3 regions of the Kluyvera georgiana genome follow, and region 2 is predicted to be linked to each of the others. Evidence: predicted binding sites of a transcription regulator. Region 2 holds the regulator's gene; each other region holds the start of a gene.
What was found. The regulator LexA, encoded in region 2, represses DNA repair genes until DNA is damaged. The targets are predictions, from matches to a motif close to TNCTGTATGTACATACAGNA.

Region 1 (6,200 bases), 990 kb from region 2:
GAAATTGACGCGACAAGATAAGAGAGCGAAAACCCAATGCATGCTGTTATCGCATATCTAAATGTATTTTTTATTCTTATTTCCTGTGAAAAAGACCATAATGTGTTGATAAAGTAAGAAATAATTGTTGTCATGGTAAAAGCAACTGCATTAGCTAATGCAGGAGATATGAAATGATTAAAAATCAAAAAAAGAGCAATAACGAAATGTAGAGTTGTCGCTAGCATTCCTGTGAGGATAAATCGTCGAAATGACGATGAGTTGACTAACGTAATTATACTTTTATGCAAATTATACATTCTACTTTTCTTTCTTTTCGGCATAACTGAATACTGTTAAACCACCAATCTTATTTTTCTTAAAAAATAAAAGATCTAATGAGCAAAGCATTTTTAGGACCGTATTGACCAGCTTGCTATGTTTTTTTAATTGAGATTCTTTTTTTCCTGCATTTCGTGAGAAAAGACGTGTTGCAATAGCTAATGGTAGCACTGAGCTAAAATAATAGCATGATTTATCGATAGATAATCCTGTTAGTTTAACGACATTTTCCAACTGATGGCAGGTATATCTCCTTCGATGTTCGAGAAAGTCATCATGTGAACTCCACAACCATTCAAATGCAGGTACACTAATTAAAAACTTTGTGCCATAAGGCACTTTATCAACATATTCCTGAAGAAGAGCAATATCATCATCGACATGCTCAAGTACGTCCATTAAAAGAACTAAATCGACGTCCATTTTATCAATGCTACGTACAAAATGTATTGACTTTCCATTTTCTACTGCTAACTCTTCTTTCTCATAGCTGATGTCAACACACCAGGCTTCCTTAGCTGATGTTGTGTTAAGCAATAATTTAGAAAAATAACCAGAGCCTGCTCCAATATCCATTATTTTATCTGGTGAGTAATCGCCAATAAGACTTATGATTGCCTTGGCTTTTGATAGATAATACCAATGTGTGTTAACATCATTTCCGAGTATTTCTGTTTCTTTAAGGTCCATGTTTAATCCTTAATTTTTTTATAGATCTTGCGGGTTAAATAAATAGGTCTTCTTTTAGATTCCATATAGGTGCGACCAAGATATTCACCGATAATGCCTATACTCATTAATTGTAAACCACCGATAAAAAGAATTGCAATAATTAATGATGCATATCCAGGTACATCGGCGCCAAAGAATATTGTTTTCAAGAAAATAAAAAATGCATAAAACAGAGATAAAATTGAAAATCCAAATCCGATATAAGTCCATATTTTTAAAGGTACCAAACTAAAGCTGGTTATACCTTCGAGTGCAAGTGCCCATAAGCGAAATCCATTGAATGTAGTTGTTCCTGCAAGTCTTTCCGGGCGACTGTACTCAACACTTGTAGTTCTAAATCCTAGCCAAGAAAAAAGCCCTTTCATGAATCTATGTGTTTCGGGTAATTGTTTTAATGCTTCGACAACACAACGATCCATTAATCTAAAGTCACCTACATTCTCAGGGATTTGAGTCTTCGACATCTTATTTATAATTTTATAGAACCACCCCGCAGTTTTCCGTTTCATTATAGTATCCGATGAGCGATCAACTCGTACTCCCAGTACGACTTCATAGCCTTTTTCCCACTCATCTAGCATTTTGAAAATTACTTCTGGAGGGTCCTGGAAATCAACGTCAATTGGAATTACAACATCACCCGTCGCTGAGAATATTCCTGCAGTTAACGCTGCTTCTTTTCCAAAATTTCGAGTTAGCTCAATAATTACAATTCGATTTTCTTTTTCTTGCAAAGAAATTAGGTTGCGTAAAGTTCCATCAACGCTACCATCATCAATGAAAATAAATTCAATTTCGTTTTTTTGCCCCTTAGGAAATAGGGAGTTGACATAATTAACAAATAACTCAATCGATTCTTCTTCATTGAATACAGGGACGACAAGCGAAATCTTTACACGTGATTCAACACTATAATTATCAACTCTCTGACAAGTGTGCATAATCGCAATCTTCAATCTTGATTTTATAAAATTTCATGGATTAATATACTAGCACGTCATTAATGTTCTGTATAGATTGTCGTAGTCACTCGATAGATAGGAAAATAGTGATGTGTCTTCTATTAATGCATTGCGATTGTTGAAGCTAATTTTGGACGATCTGGCATTATGGATTGCTTATTTTACGAGCATTGAACGAGTGAGCATAGTGATGATGAGGTAAGTTACTGTACTTGTTAGAGATTCCAGGAGCTTCTAAGTCGTGGGTCACAGGTTCGAATCCTGTAGGGCGTACCATTTTCCTGTTTTCTCCTCTCTCAGTGCTCTCAGTAAGAGTGCGAATCTGCTCACATATCGATCGTTACCCGTTTGGCTCAAAAGAAAAAAGCTCATTATACTGTATGAAATTACAGTGTGTTGGCGGAGGCGGTATGGAATACGAAGTTAAGCAGATTGCAGCGCGTAAAATTGCCGGTTTTCATATGGTTGGGCCGTGGGAGCAGACGGTTAAGCAGGGTTTTGAGCAGTTGATGATGTGGGTTGATGGCCAGCAGATTCCCGCTCGGGAGTGGCTGGCCGTTTACTACGATAATCCGGATGAAGTCCCGGCGGAGAAGCTGCGCTGTGACACCGTGGTATCCGTCGATGACGACTTTGTTATTCCGCCGAACAGCGAAGGCGTCATAATGGCGGAAGTCGCTGGGGGTCTGTATGCCGTCGCCCGTGCGCGGGTTATCGATCACGATTTCTCCACGCCATGGTATCAGTTCTTTGATAGCGTCCTGAAAGATGAAACCCACCGCCTGGCTGCGAAACCATGCTTTGAAATCTACCGTAATAACGGTGCGGAAGACGGTTACTGGGATATTGAAATGTTTGTGGCCCTTGAGCCAAAGGGGTAATGCAAAAACGCCGTGCCGCGTGCTGCTGACTGGCGACACGCCGGCCCGGCGGTTAATGCTCTCGTCGCCGATCGACGATAATCACCAGCCCAATTCCGGAGAGGGTGATGACGATAGCCAACAGCATCCTCAGGCCCAACGGTTCGCCCATAAAAATCAATCCACCCAGCGCGGCAAGGTAGGGAACGCTCAGTTGAAGCGTGCTGGCGGTGGTTGGGCTAAGCCGTGGCAGCAGGGAGTACCAAAGCAGATACGCGCCGCCGGACATCAGCGCCCCGGAGGTGACTGCCAGCACCAGGCCAACGGTATCGACGCGGATGTGCATACCGCTGAGCACAAACACGACCAGCGCTATCGGCACCGCCAGCGCAAAGTTGCCCGCCGTGGCCGCTGCCGCGTTTTTCACCTTTTTGCCGGTAATACAGTAGGCGGCCCAGGCCGCGCCGGAGGCCATCATCAGCAGCGCTGCGCCGCCGGAAGGATGTCCCGCTCCCGGTAATAACAGCAACGCCAGCCCGGTCACCGCGGCCAGCATACCGACGCTTTTTAGCCACGTCAGGCGCTCGCCGCGTATCAGCCCCCAGCCGGTCATCACGCATTGAACCGTTCCGAACAGCAGCAGCGCGCCGGCTGCGGTGGTTAAAGACAGGTAGGCAAGGGAAAAGGCAAAGACGTAAATGGCCAGCAGCGCCGCGTTCAGCACATTGAATTCCGGCCTCGTTTTGATGGCGGGTAGCCTCAGGAGTATCAGCAGCGCCACCGCACCGCTTAACAAGCGAATGCTACTAAAAGAGACGGCATCCATATGCATCCCCTTCAGCGCCAGCCGACAGAGCAGCGAGTTGGCGGCGAACGCAGCCATAGTCAGCAGGATTTTAAGCAGCACGAAAGATTCCTCGAAACGCGGTCAGCGGATTATGCCGCAAGCCGTGACATGCCGGGTCATCGTTTTGTGCTCCGCCGATAAGGCGAGCATCTCCCCGTGGCATTGACTTCCCACTGGCGGCGCATGCGCTGAAAGTCCAGGGCCGTGATGAGCGCTAACCCATTGTAATAATAAGGTTATAACATCAGAAGCGCGTGCTTTCAGGGGCTTTTGGCGACGGTATTCCCGCGACTGATAGCCTTGCGACAAGCCGCGCTAAGTGTTAAAAGGTGCCCCTTCCTATAAAAGCTACAGGGGTTAGACGTGAAAAACGCGTCCTCAGCATCCAGCCAGAATCAACCGGATGCTTCGTCGGAGCAGGGGCCGACGCTTCACCGCGGGTTACAAAACCGTCATATTCAACTCATCGCGCTCGGGGGGGCCATTGGCACCGGTCTGTTTCTTGGCATCGGCCCGGCTATCCAAATGGCTGGCCCTGCGGTGGTGCTGGGTTATGCCATTGCCGGGATCATTGCATTTCTGATCATGCGCCAGCTTGGCGAGATGGTGGTGGAAGAGCCGGTATCCGGTTCATTTGCCCATTTTGCTTATAAATACTGGGGGCCGTTCGCCGGTTTTCTTTCCGGCTGGAACTATTGGGTCATGTTCGTGCTGGTGGGAATGGCCGAACTGACCGCCGCCGGAATCTATATGCAGTATTGGCTGCCAGACGTGCCGACCTGGATTTGGGCCGCGGGCTTCTTCATCCTGATCAACGCCGTTAACCTGGTGAACGTGCGTCTGTATGGTGAAACCGAGTTCTGGTTCGCGCTGATTAAGGTGTTGGCGATTATCGGCATGATCGGCTTTGGCATCTGGATGCTGTCGACGGGGCGTGGCGGTGAGCATGCGAGCATCGACAACCTCTGGCGTGATGGCGGCTTCCTTGCCACGGGCTGGAAGGGGCTGATTTTGTCGCTGGCGGTGATTATGTTCTCCTTCGGTGGGCTGGAGCTCATTGGCATTACGGCGGCGGAAGCTCGCAGCCCGGAAACCACCATCCCGAAAGCGGTTAACCAAGTGGTGTACCGTATCCTGCTGTTCTATATCGGTTCGCTGATTGTGTTGCTGGCGCTCTATCCGTGGCAAGGGATCAAATCAGACAGCAGCCCATTTGTGATGATTTTCCACAATCTGGACAGTAACATGGTGGCATCTGCGCTGAACTTTGTCATTCTGGTGGCTTCACTGTCGGTTTATAACAGCGGTGTGTACTCAAACAGCCGCATGCTGTTTGGCCTCTCCGTGCAGGGCAATGCGCCGCGCTTCCTGACCAAAGTAAGCCGTCGCGGCGTGCCGGTGAATTCGCTGCTGCTCTCTGGCGCGATCACCTCGCTGGTGGTGCTGGTGAACTATCTGCTGCCGCAGAAAGCGTTTGGCCTACTGATGGCGTTGGTGGTGGCCACGCTGCTGCTGAACTGGATCATGATCTGCATGGCGCACCTCAAGTTCCGCGCCGCCATGCGCCGCAAGGGGCGTGAGTCGAAATTCAAAGCGCTGTTTGCGCCTGCCAGCAACTACATTTGCATCGCGTTTTTGCTGATGATCCTTGGTCTGATGTGCACCATGGACGGCATGCGATTGTCGGCGATTCTGCTGCCGGTGTGGGTGCTGTTCCTGTTTGTTGCCTTCAAAACGCTGCGCCGTAAAGCCTGATAATATCGCCCGGAGGAGGCCAGAGATGCCTCCTCCGGCGTTTCCCCACTCGTCGCTGCGAAGTATTTCCTCCCTCGTTGTTATCGAGAGCGCTCTGCGCGATCTTGATTTTGTAATCGATTAATTTTTATAAGAAATTATCAACAACGGCGCTGGGTCAGCGTCGAACAATAACCCCGTGCCCGGTACGCCGGGCACGCTTTTTGTGGTAGCCTGCACGCAAAGCGTTAACTGCAGGGAACGGCGTTGTATGTCAATTCAGAAAATCGCCCAGTTGGCGGGGGTGTCGGTGGCGACCGTGTCGCGCGTGCTTAACAACAGCGATACCGTAAAAGCCAAAAACCGCGAACGGGTGCTTCAGGCGATTAAAGAGAGTAACTATCAGCCTAACCTGCTGGCGCGTCAGCTGCGTACGGCGCGAAGCTCCATGATTCTGGTGATGGTGTCGAATATCGCCAACCCGTTTTGCGCCGAAGTGGTGAAAGGAATTGAAGAGGCCGCGGAAAAAAACTGCTACCGGATTTTACTGTGCAACTCCGGCTCGGATATTGAACGCTCTAAATCAGGCCTGCGACTGCTAACCGGAAAAATGGTCGACGGTATTATCACCATGGACGCCTTCAGCAAGCTGCCGGAGTTAACCACGGTGATCGGTGATGCGCCATGGGTGCAATGTGCGGAATATGCTGATGCGGGCGCGGTCTCCTGCGTGGGGATTAACGA
Region 2 (6,200 bases):
CGCGTACGCCAGCCACCTCTTTGGTGTCGATATCGCGCGAGAAGAGGTTTTGCCCGCTCAATCCCACCGTCCAGTTATCGCCAAAATCTGCGGCCATCCCGGCATCAACGTTAAAGCCGGTATCATCGTTGCGATAGCGGCTGCTGTTGATGTCGTCGCTGCTGAAGTTGTAAATCGAGACGGTGTAGTTATAGAGCCAGGTTTGTTGCAGTTTTGGCGTAATGCCCAGCGAAACCGGTACGCCGCCGACATCAAACTGGCGAGCAATCGCCACGCCGTAGTCGGAGACAATCGCCGCACGACCATAACCTTTGGACTTAAGATCTTGTGGATTAACCGCCAACGCCGTCGCCGGAACCGACTGTACGCCGCGCAGGAGATCGATATCCCCCTGATCGATATACGAGCTAACCCTCGCCCGGGCATTCGCTTTTGCCACAAAAGCGACCGCCAGCACGTCGTTTGGAATGCTGACCGCCAGCCCTGCTCCGGCTTTGGCATTAGCGGTCTTCCCTTTCAGGGCGGAGAGCTGATTGGCAAGATCGCCCGCCGCAGCAGACACCTGTCGGGATGCCGCGCTGTTCGGATTGGCGAGATCGGCAAGATTAATGGTGCTCAGCACTCGTCTATAGCGCTGGACATCATCGCTGATGTCGTCGATTTTGTTGCGCAGATCGTCCTTATCGGAGATCTGCGCGCCAATTGACGGCACAATCAGCGTGATATCGTCGTCCGGTTTTGCCTTTGCCAGCAGCGCCGGGTTAATTAACACGCCGCTGCCGTAGTTCGCCGAAGCCACGCCCGTGCCGCCCATCGCGTCGTTACGTGCTTCCGACCAACCATTTGCAGCCCCTGCCTGTCCCGCCACAAAAAAGGAGACAGCCACCCCCATCAGCGAAAATTTGTCTTTTTTATTCACAGTTTGCTCGTCTTATTGTCTGTAATGAAACAACCCTCCACCCGTTATCGCCTGGATGGAGACGAACCGTTGCTGTGAATAGGGAGGGAAAAAGCGTCTTGTTCCCCTAACTGAAATTTTCTTCGGTTATCGTTATTTTTAATAAGCACTCTAATCTTTATAGAAGAAGAGACTAATTTCGCCCAGGTTTTCCATCGTGCGGGCCAAAAAACTGCGGCGGATGGTCAACCCAGCGATCGTCGCGCGTAACGGCGTACGACGCATTCAGCGGATAGTAAATCCGGTTATGTTTCTTATTAGCCTCCCCCACCACCAGCAGACGAACCTCTTCTGACGTGTTGTTGATAAAGGTATGGCAGACGCCCGTTCCGGCCGGAAAGCCTACGCTATCGCCCGGTTCCAGCTTCCATAAATAGCCGTTGATCCACGCCTGTGGGTAGCCTTCCAGCACGTAGATAAACTCCTCTTCGTCGCTTTCAGCGTGCGGGTAGGACGTGCGGCGGCCTGGCGGCAAGCGTTCGTGGTGAATACCAAGATGTCTCAGCCCCAGCGCGCGGGCTAGCGGCGCGCCGATAGAGAAGCGTTCATCGCTGTCGGGATAGGTTGAGTCATCGGGTCCTTCAACGTCGTGCCAATGGCGAATACAGTCGGGTCTTTTCATCATTTTTCATCCTGAGTGTGAAGTACACCTGCTATAACACAGCTATAGCACACCTGTGGAAACTCGGCGTTTCCGGCATAACATGGTAAAGTAGAGGCTCATTTCCCCGTGACCTGAGGACGCCAATGGATAAGACCACCACGCAAGAACTGTTAGCGCAAGCTGAAAAGCTGTGCGCGCAACGCGGCGTGCGCCTGACTCCGCAACGTCTGGAAGTGTTGCGCCTGATGAGTCTGCAGGAAGGGGCCATTAGCGCCTATGACCTGCTGGATCTACTGCGCGAGAAAGAGCCGCAGGCCAAGCCGCCAACCGTCTACCGCGCACTAGAGTTTCTGCTCGAGCAGGGCTTTGTGCACAAGGTCGAGTCTGCCAACAGCTACGTACTGTGCCACCTTTTCGATCAGCCGACTCATACCTCCGCGATGTTCATCTGCGATCGCTGCGGCGTGGTGAAAGAAGAGTGTGCGGAAGGGGTAGAGGACATCATGCATACGCTGGCCGCGAAGATGGGCTTTGCGCTGCGCCACAACGTCATTGAAGCGCACGGGCTGTGTTCCGCCTGCGTGGAAGTTGAAGCCTGTCGCGCGCATGAGCACTGCCATCACGACCATACGATTCATACTAAAAAGAAATCCCGCTAACGCGGGATTAATGGGGAGCGTACCTCCCTGTACGCATGGGCAGGAGGAGTGCGTTACCAGCGGTGGTTGTGCCGTTTATCCCAGCTATCCACCTCTTTTTCCGCCTGATCTTTTGCGTATCCATAACGTTCCTGGATTTTACCGACCAGCTGATCGCGTTTACCTTCGATCACCGTGATGTCATCATCGGTCAGTTTGCCCCATTGCTCTTTCACTTTACCTTTAAGCTGCTTCCAGTTACCGCCGACTTCGTCTTTATTCATCATTGAATCCTCGATCGTCAGTGAATGAATAGCGAGAGAGTGTGAACTCTTTTTCGCTAAGCGTGAGGTTAATTGTAGTCAGTCATTCTGAGCATGATTCACTATTCGGAATCTTTAACCATCACATCAGGAAAACCAGCTGTTATTTCGCCAGTGGCGTCGCCAGATATATGCCAACGACAGGCCGCGCAGCGCGAGGAAAACGGCCAGCGCCAGCCACAGCCCATGGTTGCCGAGTACCGGCAGTGCCAGCAGCGTCAGCGCAAAACCGGCGGCGGCAACCGCCATGCTGTTGCGCATCTCGGCGCCTCGCGTGGCGCCGATAAACATGCCGTCCAGCAGATAACACCAGACGCCAATCACCGGCAGCACCACCTGCCACAGCACGTAACGATCGGCCAGTTGCTGCAGTTCGGGCAGCGAGGTAAGTAACGCGACGATATTTTCGCCAAACACGGCGTATACCAGCGCAAAAGCCAGCGCCACGACACCCGCCTGACGGCACGCGGCGCGCCAGACCTCAAGCAGTTTACTGCCATCGCGCGCGCCATACGCCTGGCCGGAGTGCGCCTCTACCGCATAAGCGAAGCCGTCCAGCGCATAAGCGGTGAAAGTGAGCATCGTCATCAGAACCGCGTTCACCGCCACCACTTCACCACCGAGCCGCGCGCCAAAGACGGTGACCGCGCCGAAGCACAGCTGTAACAGCAGGGAACGCAGCATAATGTCGCGGTTGAGCGCCAGCAGGCGGCGGATGTTGCCGCGCCAGGCGGTTTTCAGCATCGCCCAGGAGATGCCGCGCATCGCCATCACCTTGCGCACCATCCCCAACCCGACCAGCAGGGTCGCATATTCGGCAATCGCCGTGGCGAGCGCCGCACCCTGCACGTTCATGTGCAGACCCATCACCAACCACAGGTCGAGCACAATGTTCAGCACATTCCCCACCACCAGCAGCACTACCGGTGCGCGGGCGTACTGCACGCCGAGCAGCCAGCCCAGCAGGACCAGGTTTGCCAGGGAAGCAGGCGCGCTGAGCCAGCGAATGGCGAGGAAGCGGCGCGCCTGTTCTAACACCTCACCGCTGCCGCCGACGATAGACAGCGCCAGATTAATCAGCGGGGTTTTAAACACAATGATCAGCAGCCCGGCGCCCAGCGCCAGCATCAACGGTTGCACCAGCGCGCGGGCCAGCGCCTGCGGGTTCTTCGCGCCAAAGGCCTGCGCCGTCAGGCCGGTTGTGCTCATGCGTAAAAACAGCAGCAGCATAAACAGGAAGCTGGTCGCCGTCGCCCCGATGGCGACGCCGCCCAGATAGACGGGGCTGTCCAGGTGACCGATCACGGCGGTATCGACCAGACCCAGAAGAGGTACGGTAATGTTGGAGAAGATCATCGGTAGCGCAAGGCGCCACAGCGCTTTATCAGCGGAAGTGAGTAGCGACATGGGTATCAACCAGAACGAAAAAAGGCTGCGATAGCGGATGTATCGCAGCCATTAGAGAGGGAGCGTTTTTACAGCCATTCGCCGTTGCGGATAACGCCAACGGCCAGCCCTTCAATGGAGAAATTCTGCTGACGCAGATCGACCACGATCGGCTTAAATTCGCTATTTTCCGGCAGCAGTTCGACGACGTTACCCTGTTTTTTCAGGCGTTTTACCGTCACTTCTTCGTCGATACGTGCGACCACGACCTGGCCGTTGCGTACGTCCTGAGTCTTATGCACCGCGAGCAGATCGCCGTCCATAATACCAATATCTTTCATCGACATGCCGCTAACGCGCAGCAGGAAGTCGGCGCTCGGTTTGAACAGCGACGGATCAACCTGGTAATGGCCTTCGATATGCTGCTGGGCCAGCAGCGGTTCGCCCGCCGCGACGCGACCTACCAGCGGCAGACCTTCTTCTTCTTCCACTAGCAGGCGGATACCGCGAGAAGCGCCGGAGACAATCTCAATGACACCTTTACGCGCCAGCGCTTTCAGGTGCTCTTCAGCCGCGTTTGGGGAACGGAACCCCAAGCGCTGAGCAATTTCCGCACGCGTCGGCGGCATGCCCGTCTGGCTGATGTGATCCCGGATGAGATCAAACACCTCTTGCTGCCTGGTCGTTAACGCTTTCATTCCGCCCCCTGGGTGTATATACAGTTATGCTGTGAGTATATACAGCTAGTGTTTATTTTGAAACCATAAAACGCACGAAATCAGGCAGTTTTCACAGCTTTAGTGGAAATGCGCCCACAGCAGCGTGCCCCAGGTGATGAGCGCGACGAAAATCGCCAGCAGCACCGCCGCCGACCCCATGTCTTTTGCCCGCCCGGACAGCTCGTGGTATTCGGAGCCGATGCGGTCCACCACCGCTTCCAGTGCACTATTGAGAATTTCCACTATCATCACCAACAGGACGGAGCCGATGAGCAGCACGCGCGTGATGGCGTCGACATCCAGCCAGCAGGCGATAATAATCGCCAGCACCGACGCGACACCCTCCTGGCGGAATGCGGCTTCGTTAATCCACGCCGCGCGAAATCCTTTCCAGGAATAGCCTGCTGCTTTGATGATTCGGGTGAGCCCGGTGGTATTATTGGCCATCTCAAGAACCTTTTTTGTTATTACGTCAATGACAATGCGTGTTATGAAGCGGTAGAACAGAAATTCTGCTGACTTTCTGATATTCTTGCCGCGCATTTGCATGATTAACCAGAGGCTTTACATCGTTTATGTCCGGCTGGCCACGAATTTACTACAAATTACTGAATTTACCATTAAGCGTACTGGTAAAAAGCAAGTCTATTCCCGCAGAACCTGCACAGGAATTGGGGCTTGATACCTCGCGTCCTATTATGTACGTCCTGCCTTATAACTCTAAGGCCGACCTACTGACGCTGCGCGCCCAATGTCTGGCGCATGATTTACCCGATCCGCTTGAACCGCTGGAAATCGACGGCACCCTGCTGCCGCGCTACGTGTTTATCCACGGCGGCCCGCGCGTGTTCACCTACTACACGCCGAAAGAAGAGTCGATCAAGCTGTTCCACGACTACCTCGATCTGCACCGCAGCAATCCAGACCTGGATGTGCAAATGGTGCCGGTCTCCGTGATGTTCGGGCGTTCACCGGGCCGAGAGAAAGGCGAAGAGAATCCACCGCTGCGAATGCTCAACGGCTTCCAGAAATTCTTCGCCGTCTCCTGGCTGGGCCGCGATAGCTTCGTACGCTTCTCGCCGTCCGTTTCGCTGCGCCGCATGGCCGACGAACACGGCACCGACAAAATCATTGCGCAGAAGCTGGCGCGCGTCGCGCGTATGCACTTTGCACGTCAGCGTCTGGCGGCGGTTGGCCCGCGTCTGCCGGCACGTCATGACCTGTTCAAAAAGCTGCTGGCATCGAAAGCCATCGCGAAGGCGGTAGAAGACGAAGCGCGCAGTAAGAAAATCTCGCACGAGAAAGCGCAGCAGAACGCTATTGCGCTGATGGAAGAGATTGCGGCTAACTTCTCCTATGAGATGATTCGCCTGACCGACCGTATCCTCAGCTTTACCTGGAACCGTCTGTATCAGGGGATTAATGTCCATAACGCCGAGCGCGTACGCCAGCTGGCGCACGACGGCCATGAAATCGTCTACGTGCCCTGCCACCGTAGCCATATGGACTACCTGCTGCTCTCTTACGTGCTCTATCACCAGGGGCTGGTGCCGCCGCACATTGCCGCGGGTA
Region 3 (6,200 bases), 1.2 Mb from region 2:
CACAACCTGCGTGACAAAGTGGGTAAAGCCCGTATTCGCACGGTGCGCGGCTTTGGCTACCAGCTGGTTAATTCCAGCACGACGGAGTAACGCATGGCGATGTTCTCCGTTCGTCAATGGCCGATGCGCCACCAGCTGCTGCTGGCGATTGGCCTGATTCTGATCGTATTCCAGCTTATCAGCGTGTTCTGGCTCTGGCATGAAAGTAAAGAGCAGATCGAGCTGGAAGTGGCGATGCTGATCCACAATCACAACAACGTGAAACATATCCGCCACGAGGTTCGTGAAGCAATCGCCAGCCTGCTGGTGCCAAGCGTGGTGATCATCGGGCTGGCGCTGTATCTGTGTCTACAGGCGGTCAAACGTATCACTCGCCCGCTGGCTGACCTGCAACAAGAGCTGGACCGCCGTACCCCGGGGAATTTACAGCCCATTTACCTGCAGCAGACCACCGTTGAGGTTGAAGCAGTCACTAAGGCTATCAACCAACTTGTGGAAAACCTGACCCAAACGCTCGATCGTGAACGCCTGTTCACCGCCGACGTGGCCCATGAGCTACGTACCCCGCTGGCGGGGCTGAAACTGCATCTGGAGCTGCTGGAGAAAACCCAGAAACTGAGCCTTGCGCCGCTGATTCAGCGTTTGGATCAGATGACCGAAAGCGTGGCACAACTGCTGCTGCTGGCGCGGGTCGGCCAGTCGTTTTCAGCGGGAAGCTATCAGCAGGTGAATTTGCTGAGTGATGTGCTGGAACCGCTTAAAGATGAGCTGGAAACGATGCTGGAGGTTCGGGCGCAGAAGTTAGTCATTGCCGAGCCAACGCCCACGGTAACCGTTGCCGGTGATGCAACGCTGCTGCGCCTGATGGTTCGCAATCTGGTGGAAAATGCGCATCGCTACAGTCCAAAATCAACCACCATTACGCTGTCGCTGGTGAAAGACAGCAAACCGATGTTGATTGTGCAAGATGAAGGTCCAGGAATAGATGAGTCGAAGGTGGGCGAACTTAGTCAGGCCTTTGTCCGCATGGACAGCCGCTATGGCGGCATTGGCCTCGGGTTAAGCATCGTGACACGCATTGCCCAGCTGCATGAAGCCGCATTCTTCCTGCAAAACCGCGAGGACACCACCGGAACGCGGGCATGGATAGAGTTTTTACCGACAAAGCGCTAAAACGCCTCAGTAGGTCAGCACCCAGTGGCTCAGGAAGCCGGCAACGATGGCAACGGAGACGAGTAAGGTAAATAACTGCTGGAAATTCAGATTCGACATGACGCTACCCCTAATGATTTTACGGATAGTATCAGCAGAATAGATTAAGTGAACCTTAAGGCAGGTTGCGGGCTCGTGATGGCTGCCGCAATTTAGATAAATAATGCCCGATACGTCACAGTAGGCCGGATAAGGCGCTTGCGCCGCCATCCGGCACCTGTGCCGAATGGCCCGATAGCGCTAACGTTTATCAGGCCTACTCGTCGATATTTTCGCGGCGGATCACGACGTCGCGATAAACAGCTCGCGCAGCTGGTGCAGGCGATCGCGAATTTCTGCGGCTTCTTCAAACTCGAGGTTCTGCGCGTGTTTCAGCATCTGAGCCTCCAGCGTTTGAATCTGCTGCTGGAGCGCCTTCGGCGTCAGCGCCTGCACATCCGGCTCAACGATTGGCGACGCAGAACGAGACTTGCCGCGACCCTTCGCTTTCGTCTTCGCCAGCCCTTCACCCATTGCCAGAATATCGACAACGTCTTTGACCAGCCCCTGCGGCACGATGCCGTGCTCTTCGTTGTAGCGTTCCTGCTTCTCGCGGCGGCGTTCCGTTTCGCCAATGGCCTTCGCCATCGATGGGGTAATCTTGTCGCCGTAGAGAATGGCTTTACCGTTGATGTTACGCGCGGCGCGGCCAATGGTCTGAATCAGCGAGCGTTCCGAACGCAGGAAGCCCTCTTTGTCGGCATCGAGAATGGCCACCAGCGAGACTTCCGGCATATCCAGGCCTTCACGCAGCAGGTTGATCCCCACCAGCACGTCAAACTCGCCCAGACGTAAATCACGAATGATCTCCATACGTTCGACGGTGTCGATATCGGAGTGCAGGTAACGTACGCGTTCACCGTGTTCTTCGAGATATTCCGTCAGGTCTTCCGCCATGCGTTTGGTCAGGGTCGTCACCAGCACGCGTTCGTTGATAACCGAGCGCTTGCGAATTTCTGACAGCAGGTCATCCACCTGAGTCGCCACCGGGCGTACCTCAATCAACGGGTCAAGCAGCCCGGTTGGACGCACGACCTGGTCGATAACTTCGCCGCCGGATTTCTCCAGCTCGTAGTTACCCGGCGTTGCTGAAACATAGATGGTTTGCGGCGCCAGCGCTTCAAATTCTTCGAACTTCAGCGGGCGGTTGTCGAGCGCCGACGGCAGACGGAAGCCGTACTCAACCAGCGTCTCTTTGCGCGCCCGGTCGCCGCGGTACATGCCGCCAATTTGCGGAATGGTAACGTGCGATTCATCGATCACCAGCAGACCGTCAGCCGGCAGATAATCAAATAAGGTCGGCGGCGGTTCACCCGGCCCGCGCCCGGAAAGGAAGCGCGAGTAGTTTTCAATGCCCGAGCAGTAGCCAAGCTCGTTCATCATTTCAAGATCGAACTGGGTACGCTGGCTCAGACGCTGCTCTTCGAGCAGCTTGTTGTTGTCGAGCAGCACCTTGCGGCGCTCTGCCAGCTCAACCTTGATATCTTCCATCGCCTGGACAATGCGCTCACGCGGCGTGACGTAGTGCGATTTCGGGTAGATGGTGAAGCGCTGAATGGTTGACTCGACGTGCCCGGTTAGCGGATCGAACAGCGAGAGGCGCTCGACCTCTTCATCAAACAGCTCAACGCGCAGCGCCAGATCGTCAGACTCTGCCGGGAAGATATCAATCACCTCGCCGCGTACGCGGAAGGTCGCGCGCTGGAACGCCTGATCGTTGCGGGTGTACTGCAGCTCAGCCAGACGACGCAGGATCGAACGCTGGTCGATAATCATGCCGACCGTCAGGTGTAGCATCATTTTCAAATAGAGATCGGGATCGCCCAGGCCGTAAATCGCCGACACCGAAGCCACCACCACCACATCGCGGCGTTCGAGCAGCGCTTTGGTGGCGGACAGACGCATCTGCTCAATGTGTTCGTTCACCGAGGCGTCTTTTTCGATAAACGTGTCTGAGCTGGGAACATAGGCTTCTGGCTGGTAGTAATCGTAGTAGGAGACAAAATACTCCACCGCGTTTTCCGGAAAGAATGCCTTCATTTCGCCATAGAGCTGGGCGGCCAGCGTTTTGTTCGGCGCCAGCACCATCGTCGGACGCTGCAGATCGGCAATGACGTTGGCCACGGTAAAGGTTTTTCCCGACCCGGTTACGCCCAGCAGCGTCTGGTGCGCCAGGCCATCCTCCAGCCCTTCTTTCAGGCGTGAGATGGCCAGCGGCTGGTCGCCGGAAGGACTGAACGCGGAATGCAATTTAAAGGGTTTACTCATGGGCAACGCTACCTGATAACGGATGGGTCGGGCTGGAGATTAATTCTACTCGCCGCCTGCCAAATTGCCAATAAAAAACACTGGATATAAAAACAGTAATCCATTATCGTATTTTGAGCAAAACAGGTTGCGGCATGCGTCACAGGCGAAAATTTATCCTCTGACAACATAAAACACCACTCGAACCGGGTTATCCCCAGAACTTTTTCTCTTTTAACATTTGTCAATATCGGTCATGAAAGTTTTATGGCAATCCGCAGCACTTTTTATTACGCCATTGCTTTTATGTATCTTATTGATTATTAATAAAAAGATAGAAAAGCCGCCTTTCGCATCAATTCAGGCGCAGGCCGCATGTTCTCTCGTTTACCGCTAGTTTTCTAACTCTAATACACAGGGTTATCCACAGGAATAGTGGATAACTGCCGCTAGCCCCTATCCCTCGCCACCCGGCGGTTTGCGCAACTTCCTGTCAACGTGAAATCAAAAAAATATTTTCTCGCCAATTTTGATATGCATCAGCGAAAAAGCACACGCGTTTTATCCATAACAGTGTGCTTTTTCCTTACGTTTTCTGCGGGTTATTGCTTACGAATGAAGATAGCCCGCGAGAGAAAAAACAGAATAAAAAAGCGGTCTATAACGCGCTCAAATCGAGATAGCCGCCAAGGGGCCGATCGTCAACCGACTCGCCAAGCCATGGAATTTCACCCAGCATCGGGGCTGGCAGCATTCTCTGGAGGGTGCTGAGATACTCAGCGTGGCGACGTCCCGGCGGAACGACATCATTAGCAATCCAGCCAGCCAATCGCAGACCGGCCTGCTGTACTGCCTGAGCGGTTAGCACGGCGTGGTTGATACAACCTAGCTTTACGCCAACGACCAGAATAACCGGCAACTGCTCGTCACGAACCCAGTCGGCGAGCGTCAGCGTGGGCGAGAGCGGCGTGAACCAGCCGCCAGCGCCTTCCACCAGCACCCAATCGGCCTGCGCCTCTAAGGCACGCAACCCCGCCGATAGCACGCTGGCCTCAATAGGCCGCTGTTCATCGGCGCTCACGATATGCGGTGACGTGGGTTCCGCAAAGGTATAGGGGTTCACCTCTTCATAGCGCAGCGGTAGTACGCTGTTACGCTGGAGCGCCAGCGCATCGCTGTTGCGCAACCCCTCGTCGGTCATTTCGCTGCCCGACGCCACTGGCTTATAGCCCACGGCGCAACGCCCCAGCAGGCGTGCGGCCTGCAATAGTGCAGTGCTGGCAACGGTTTTCCCGACTTCCGTATCGGTTCCGGTTACATAAAAACGTTCAGTCACGTGTGATGATTCCTGTGAAAAGATGGTAGGTCAGCGGACAAGCGCCCCCCAGCTTCGGCCACGCCAGCTGGAGCTGCTGGAGCCTGCCGCGGGTGAGCGGCTGGCGGCTGCGCCCTTGATGAAGGTGCGTTGCGCCAATCCCCTTTAACGAGCGCATCGCGCTCAGCGCATCGGGGAAAGAAAGGGTGATGGAGGTGGCCTTGCTATAGCCAGAATAGGCCGCCAGCGCCTCGCGCAGCGTCGCTTCAGGCAGGAAGCGATTGGCGTGCGGGAGGCTGTCGAGTGCCTGCCACGCCTGATTCAACTCTGGCAGCGAACCGGCCGTCAGCGTGGTAAATGCCAGCGTGCCGCCGGGGGCGAGCTGGCGATAAAGCCCAGCCAGCGCCGCACGCAGGTCGCTGCACCACTGAATAGCCAGATTGCTCCACGCTAAATCGAAGCCGCCGGCGGGCAGCGGAATATCTTCAATATCCGCCAGCAGGTACGCATCCGCCGCCTGCTGTAAACGCGCCTGCTGCAGCATCTCCGCCGAGAGATCCAGTGCGGTAACGTGGCTGCCCTGCTCGCGCCAGTAGCGGCTGTAGCTCCCCGGCCCACAGCCGGCGTCGAGTACGCGGGGAAACGCCCGCGCCGGCAGCTGGGACAGCAGCTGCGCGGCGCTAAGACGCTGTAACTCGTCGTGTTGCTGATAAGAAGACGCCGCGCGGCCAAACGCCGCGGCGACCGCCTGTTTATCCACGCTCGCCATGCAAAACCTCCAGCAGATGAGCAATGTCCTGCGCGTCATGCGCGGCAGTGAGCGTCAGGCGCAAACGCGCGGTGCCCGCAGGCACCGTCGGTGGACGAATAGCCGTCACCCAGCAGTCCTGCGCACGCAAGCGTTCGGCTAACCGCAGCGTGTCTGCGTTATCACCGACGATCAGCGGCTGAATGGCGCTCTGTGAGCCGCTCAGCTCGTAGGCCAGCCCTTGAGCACCATGGCGAAACGCCGCAATATGCTGGGCCAGAATGTCACGCCGCTGTTGGCCGTCATCGCTCTGAATGACCGCCAGCGCCGCCTGTAACGCTTGCGCCTGGGCAGGCGGCATCGCGGTGCTGTAAATCAGGTGGCGGGCGAACTGGATGAAATAGTCGGCGACCGCCTGGCTGCAAAGCACCGCCGCGCCGCTGAGGCCAAAGGCTTTGCCGAAAGTCACCACCAGTAGCTCCGGCTTAACGCCCTGCTGAGAGCAACTGCCGCGTCCATTTTCACCGACTACGCCAATACCGTGCGCATCGTCGACCATCAGCCACGCATCGGCGGCGCGCGCCGCGGCGGCAACCTCGGCCAGCGGCGCGCTGTCGCCGTCCATACTGAACACCCCTT

Region 1: sbmC (DNA gyrase inhibitor SbmC) is a predicted target of LexA. The motif match lies at 2,390-2,409, and genes of this name have one in related genera.
Region 3: uvrB (excinuclease ABC subunit UvrB) is a predicted target of LexA. The motif match lies at 3,598-3,617, and genes of this name have one in related genera.

Annotation. Positions count from the first base shown of each region.
Region 1 is NZ_CP158865.1:3,618,667-3,624,866, reverse strand. It holds gene ABTW00_RS17275 (GtrA family protein) at 1-227, opposite strand, end outside; gene ABTW00_RS17270 (class I SAM-dependent methyltransferase) at 301-1,011, opposite strand; gene ABTW00_RS17265 (glycosyltransferase family 2 protein) at 1,014-1,994, opposite strand; gene sbmC (DNA gyrase inhibitor SbmC) at 2,426-2,896, shown strand; gene ABTW00_RS17255 (DMT family transporter) at 2,949-3,782, opposite strand; gene pheP (phenylalanine transporter) at 4,086-5,477, shown strand; gene ABTW00_RS17245 (LacI family DNA-binding transcriptional regulator) at 5,728-6,200, shown strand, end outside.
Region 2 is NZ_CP158865.1:4,606,960-4,613,159, forward strand. It holds gene ABTW00_RS21815 (conjugal transfer protein TraF) at 1-919, opposite strand, end outside; gene ABTW00_RS21820 (cupin domain-containing protein) at 1,092-1,580, opposite strand; gene zur (zinc uptake transcriptional repressor Zur) at 1,706-2,221, shown strand; gene ABTW00_RS21830 (CsbD family protein) at 2,275-2,484, opposite strand; gene dinF (MATE family efflux transporter DinF) at 2,611-3,930, opposite strand; gene lexA (transcriptional repressor LexA) at 3,999-4,607, opposite strand; gene ABTW00_RS21845 (diacylglycerol kinase) at 4,707-5,075, opposite strand; gene plsB (glycerol-3-phosphate 1-O-acyltransferase PlsB) at 5,204-6,200, shown strand, end outside.
Region 3 is NZ_CP158865.1:3,416,171-3,422,370, forward strand. It holds gene pmrA (two-component system response regulator PmrA) at 1-90, shown strand, start outside; gene pmrB (two-component system sensor histidine kinase PmrB) at 94-1,173, shown strand; gene uvrB (excinuclease ABC subunit UvrB) at 1,495-3,519, opposite strand; gene bioD (dethiobiotin synthase) at 4,157-4,834, opposite strand; gene bioC (malonyl-ACP O-methyltransferase BioC) at 4,827-5,582, opposite strand; gene bioF (8-amino-7-oxononanoate synthase) at 5,566-6,200, opposite strand, start outside.